One region of the Cellvibrio zantedeschiae genome, then DNA from elsewhere that is predicted to be linked to it. Evidence: predicted binding sites of a transcription regulator. Region 1 holds the regulator's gene; the other holds the start of a gene.
What was found. The regulator FliA, encoded in region 1, starts transcription of late flagellar genes. The targets are predictions, from matches to a motif close to TAAAGTTATNNNNNNNNCGGCCGATANCC.
Positions count from the first base shown of each region.

Region 2: fliS (flagellar export chaperone FliS) is a predicted target of FliA. The motif match lies at 1,532-1,560, and genes of this name have one in related genera.

Region 1 covers NZ_BMYZ01000001.1:1,070,239-1,073,380, reverse strand. The annotation lists gene IE104_RS04745 (protein phosphatase CheZ) at 1-724, opposite strand, end outside; gene cheY (chemotaxis response regulator CheY) at 769-1,152, opposite strand; gene IE104_RS04735 (RNA polymerase sigma factor FliA) at 1,340-2,062, opposite strand; gene IE104_RS04730 (MinD/ParA family protein) at 2,096-2,914, opposite strand; gene flhF (flagellar biosynthesis GTPase FlhF) at 3,136-3,142, opposite strand, start outside.
Region 2 covers NZ_BMYZ01000001.1:1,498,109-1,501,250, reverse strand. The annotation lists gene IE104_RS06620 (sigma-54-dependent transcriptional regulator) at 1-107, opposite strand, end outside; gene fliS (flagellar export chaperone FliS) at 347-751, opposite strand; gene IE104_RS06610 (hypothetical protein) at 808-1,083, opposite strand; gene fliS (flagellar export chaperone FliS) at 1,085-1,474, opposite strand; gene IE104_RS06600 (DUF2845 domain-containing protein) at 1,641-1,973, shown strand; gene IE104_RS06595 (cyclic nucleotide-binding domain-containing protein) at 2,071-3,142, opposite strand, start outside.

The sequences.
Region 1 (3,142 bases):
CTTCAGCCTCGTGCTTACGTTTTTCAATTAAGTCATCGATATTTTGCTCGCCATCCAAGTTATCGACGATGCCGGTGATTTCTTCAACCTGACCAGCCATGCGCACTAAATCGACTAAATCTTTTTCAACGTCTTTGATTAAACCTATAACACGCTTTAATACCTGGCCGGTTAAATCCTGAAAGCCTTGTTCGAGCACAATGTCTTGTAAACTTTTGTTCAAACGCTCGGTGCCTACTTCCATTTGCCCGAGAAAACCATCCATACGCTCGTACAATTCACGGAATTCATCGGCAGACATTTCGCGGCGTTTTAAGCGTGCCCAATCATTTCGCAACAAGCTGGCTTCCTGACCAAGATTTGCTGCAATTGGTGCAGCTTCGTCAACCATATCCATGGTTCTCTCTGCTGCTTTTTGCGTAAGTTCAATAACGTAATTCAAACGATTAGATGCGTCATGAATATCTGAACCTTCAATTTTTGGAGGCTGCTTGCTGAGATCAGCATCTACATTGAAATTCACAATAGCATTGTGCAAACCGCGAGTTAATTTACCCACCGTTTGAAAAATATGGCGATCACGTGATTCAGTAATACTTTGAATAAGCGCAGAAGCTTCTTCAAACTGATTGCCTTGCAATTTTTCCGTTAACAGCTTTGCACATTCTTTGAGTTCGGCAATGAACAATTCGTTGTTAGGATCGACTAATATCTCGGATGCCATGGATATGCCTTATTGTTAGGTTGTGGCAGCAAAACGTTTTTTTGTTAGCCAACACGCTCAAATATTTTTTCAATTTTTTCTTTAAGCGCCTGCGCCGTAAAAGGTTTTACGACGTAACCATTTACCCCGGCTTGTGCTGCCTCAATAATTTGGTCGCGCTTGGCTTCTGCAGTAACCATAAGCACCGGCAAGGTGGCGAGTTTTTCGTCGGCACGCACAGCGCGCAGCAAATCAATACCCGTCATGCCAGGCATGTTCCAATCTGTTACCAAAAACTGGAAGTCACCGCTCTTGAGCATGGGCAATGCTGTCATGCCGTCATCCGCTTCATGGGTATTTGAAAAACCCAAATCTCTCAGCAGATTTTTAATGATCCGCCGCATCGTCGAGAAGTCATCGACAATCAAGATTTTCATGTTCTTATCCAAAGCAACCTCCGTCACACCTACAGGAATTTCGTTTACTGTTAGTCTAGCCAGTGTTGGCGATCTAGCCAGTTTTCTGACGTTAAAAAACTTTTTTAATTACTTATTGAGCTTTATTTGTTCGAAGTGTTTGCATGACAAGCAACCTCCACGGCACCTACTCCTGCGTTGCCGTTGGGGGGTAATGCTTTTAACCCTGCGACTGCCAACCCGCCAAACGCGATTTCAACCGCGAGGCAGCCTGGCTATGAATTTGGCTAACGCGCGATTCGCTCACCCCCAGCACCAACCCAATCTCTTTAAGGTTGAGCTCTTCGTTATAGTAGAGAGCAAGCACCATGCGTTCGCGTTCGGGCAACTGACTAATAGCGGAGGCGAGCGCTTTCTTTAAGCCTTCGCGCTGCAAACCTTCAAAAGGACTGGCGAATGCACTGCTGGTTTCGCTTGCATCTATATTGCTGTCTTCTTCGCCGAAGGTTTCTTCATAGCTGTAAAGACGACTGCAGTTGGAGTCTTGCAGCATGGAGTGATATTCCTCCAGGCTCACCTCAAGCTCGGCAGCAATTTGGGCATCCTGGGCATCGCGACCCGTGCGGGCTTCTACAGCTTTAATGGCTTGGGCAATACGGCGGGAATTGCGGTGAACCGAGCGCGGAGCCCAGTCGCCACGGCGCATTTCATCGACTATGGAACCGCGAATGCGGATACCGGCATAGGTTTCGAAACTGGCGCCTTTGGAGGAATCGTATTTTTGTGCAGCTTCGATCAGGCCAATCATTCCAGCCTGAATAAGATCGTCTACCTGCACGCTGGCAGGCATACGCATCATCATGTGGTAGGCGATGCGCTTCACGAGGGGCGCAAACTCTTCAATGCGCGCGTTGTGAAGGCTTTGCTCCGTTTTATCGTACATGGCTAACCTATCAACTGCGGCCATAAGTCATACTCAGTAGCGGTCATTCGCCGCACGAAGTAAACGTTCTACAAAAAATTCCAGACGCCCGCTAGGACCGCTCGGCAACGGCCACTTGTCCACGGTTTGCGCCAAACCACGAATCGCAACGGCGGCTTTAGAAGTAGGTGCAAACTCCAGCAAGGCTTTTTGTTTGCGTACGGCGTTACGTACTTCTTCATCGAAGGGAACCTGGCCAACGAACTGCAGGGTTACGTCGAGGAAGCGTTCGCACACGGTATTCAGTTTGTTAAACATGCTGGTGCCTTCCGCCGGATTGCGCGTCATATTCGCGATCACGCGGAAGCGTTGCATGTTGTACTCTTTGTTAAGAAGTTTGATGAGCGCGTAGGCGTCTGTAATGGAAGAAGGTTCATCGCAAACGACTACAACAACCTCATTGGCAGCGCGCACAAAGCTGACAACTGTATCTGAAATACCGGCAGCCGTATCTATAATAAGCACATCAACTTGATCGCTTAACTCATTGAAAGCGTTGATTAAACCGGCATGCTCAGCAGCACTTAACTCGGCCATGCGCTGCACGCCGGACGAAGCTGGAACAATCTTGATACCCGCTGGACCATTAACCAAAACATCCATTAATGAATGAGTGCCTGCAAGCACATCAGCGAGTGTATGAGTGGCTTTTAAGCCGAGAAGAACATCGACATTCGCCAACCCGAGGTCGGCATCAAACAGGACTACGCGCCGGCGCATTTCCGCCAGGGCGATACTGAGGTTCACGGAAATATTGCTTTTGCCGACTCCGCCTTTGCCGCCGGACACGGCGATAACTTGTACTGGGCGCATTGATTATTAACTCCAACAACCGGCCTAAATCTAAATTTGTGAACTGAGTATAGATACTGATTTGGATTGTTACTGACTTTTTATAACTGGTTTTGTAATTTCAAAAGCAAAATCCCCCCGCCTGCGGCGACCCCCTTTTCAAAGGGGGTTGATCAGTGCCACAAACACATTAAGGCACTTTTACATCCCCTTTGGAAAAGGGGGACCGAGGGGGATTTGTTTTAAGAA
Region 2 (3,142 bases), 430 kb from region 1:
GAACCTGCCGTTAAGGTAGTTTCACTTAGAAACTCTAATAACACTTTTAAATCGTGCCGGCGCGATTCACTGTCATCAATGACTAAGACTTTGTTGTTACGCCACATGTCTTATGACCCTTGTAAATATGCAGATAGGCTAGATTTTAATCCGATGAATGTCGGAGATATGACTATTAATGCTTAGGTTTAGACGAGGATACGAAGCGAGTCAAATTAATGGCAGGAATAAATAAAAGATTTTTGCGGTCGGCTTAAAAAGCGCTGATTTTTTGACTGAATTGTACGAGAAGAAGGCTAAACACCTACCAAAGTAAGTGCTTAGGGCGTGCAGAAAGAAAGGCTTATCAAGGTGCAGCTTGTGGTTCTATTCCATCCCAACCGGACTTGATGGTTTTCAATAATTCGATAACTTCGCTAACTATTTCTGCTTTATTAAACGCAGACGCTTCTAACAAACGGCGCCCCATATAATCGTAAAGGTTATCCAGGCGCTCCGGCAATTCAGTACCCTCAACACTCATGTCGAGGGATGCTCGTAAACCAGAGATAATACCCATTGCCTTGCCAATCAACGCGCCTTTAGTGGCTGTATCGCCGCGATCTATAGCGGCTTTAGCGCCATTTAAACGCTCAAGTGCACCCTCCATCAAAAGCTGGATCAAACGATGTGGACTGGCGTTGTTGATTTGCGTTTCCAGCCCCAGTTGACGGTATTGTTTAAGGGCTTCTTGCGAATTGTAATTAGACAATGTGGCGCTCCTTTACTGGCTAAGCTGTTAGTTATACCGCTAAGCCTAGCACTAAATCAATGCGCCATTAAAGCAACTTCACGTTTACATTGGACAATGAGACTTGCGTATACACCTTTTAGCTCATTTAAAGCTTCGGCAATCGCTTTGGTGTCCCCTTCATTTGCGAAGATAACCTTATCAATCACAACCGCGCAACTCTGGTCCAAACGGCGTACCTTTTCCCAATCCTCAGCCTCTAAAGCAACATTTAAGGCATGTTGCAGGCTGCGAACTTGCATAACGCCCGCCTGCCCCGCGTAATCAATTGGTTCGACCAGTTGAAGTCGCATATCAAGACACCTCGGGAGCAATGGCATCCCAACCAGACTTTAATTCACCCAAGAGACGGCCACATTCATCCAAAATCTCCGGGTCATTACTCAAATTAGCCTTGATTAACCGACGAACTATATAATCGTAAAGCCCCTCAAGATTAGCGGCCAGCTCGCCACCTTCTTTGTCGTTGAGGCTTCCCTGCAAACCACCAACTATATTGATGGCTTTACTAATCAATTCACCTTTGCGCGCAACCTGGTTTTGCAACATTGCACCTTTTGCCTGGGCGATACGCTCAAGCGCACCCTCAAACAACATTTGTATAAGCCTGTGGGGAGATGCATCCAGAACGCTGCCTTGGTTTTTAACGGATGAATAGTGTTGCGCCGCCTGGTATGCGTTCATAAGACTTCTCTCTTCAGTGAACATTAAGGTTATTAGGGTAAAACTACCTGCCTACTAAGTTAGCGGCATAGCCAGAAATTTCTTTAGGAGGAAATTCCTGGCTAATCGCTTCCGAAATCCGATTTAAAGTTATGACTAACTACAAGCCCAAATTTAAGGATGCAATATGAAAGTGATCAGTGGATTTGCAGTATGTTTTGCCCTGCTCTTGAGTCATGTAGTCAAGGCTGAGTCATTACGCTGTAATGGCGACATTGTGGAAGTAGGCGACGCCAAGGTGGATGTGTATCGCAAATGTGGCGAACCTGTTCTGAAAGATAGTTACTGCGAACGAACGCCAATCAAAATCAAACAATCAAATGGAAATTACGACCTTATAGAGCGCTGTGAAAATATCGACGTGTGGACGTACAATCCCGGCAAAGGCCAGTTTTGGACCAATTTATATTTTTCACAAGGCAGGCTGCGAGAAATGCGCTACGGAGACAGAGTTGAATAAATACTCGCAAACAAAAAGGCCGCAATGCGGCCTTTTTTAATTCTAAACTACGTTCCTAAAATTTCGCACCTTAGATTAAAGCTGTGCAATTTATAAATTACACGCCCTTTTGAGCAATGCCATCGCGCAGCAGGAAATCTGCAGAATCATCCAATAATGTTTGCCAACGCGATTGCGCAAATAAATTAACACAATCATCCAACGCAAATGCCTGAAAGCCTTGCTGCGTTAATAAATGTGCTGCGGCACGGCTTCTGCGCCCTGTATTACAGTAAAAAATATAAGGCCGATTTTTATCCAGCATACGAGATTTAATGCCCAACAAATTCAAAGGGACATTTACAGCAGAATTTAAATGTAACTCTGAGTATTCTTCTTCGCTGCGAACATCAACTGCAACGGCCCCTGCGGAGATTCGCTCCTCATATGACTCCAAAGTCACAGAAGCAACTTGTGGCTCTTTCAACAAACGAAAGAAATCTTGTTTGTTCAAGCTCATTAGCACACCATCGGTTGCCATAATTACTGACGCATTACGAGCTGCTTCATTCACCAAAGCGTCTTCACCAAAACAGCGACCTACACCAATGCTCGCAAGATGTTGGCGACCGGATTCATTGTGCCGCCAAACCTCAGCTTCACCTTCCTTAATAAAATAACATTTGTCACCGAGCTCGCCCTGGCGAATAACAACGTCGCCCGCATAAACAACTTGTGGCGTTAACCGCGAGAAAATTTCTTCTACATTAATCGGCGGAACTTTAAAGAATAAGTTGGATTTCAATACAGTCATCATCCAATCAATATCTTCATCCAAATCACGTTGGCGAGAAATGTTGAGCTGCAAATAATCTGCAACCTGACTCCAGGCCAAAAGCTTGTCCAAACGATCACTATCCAACCGTAGAATGCTGCAATCAGATTCTGCCACGGCCGTTACCAAGCGCGGTTGGTGATGAGCAATTGGCAGCAAAGTTGAACGGCCTTTGATAAGCGTGGTTACATTATTTTCATCAACCAAACTCACGTTGCCATGCAGAAGATAAACATGGTGGGCGTCATAACTACCGCGAGTAAAAATAGTTTGCCCTGCGCAAATAACATCTGAATCCGAATTACTCAATAATTCCAATAGATGGGCCTCGCTCATGTCTTTGAGCGGAACCAGA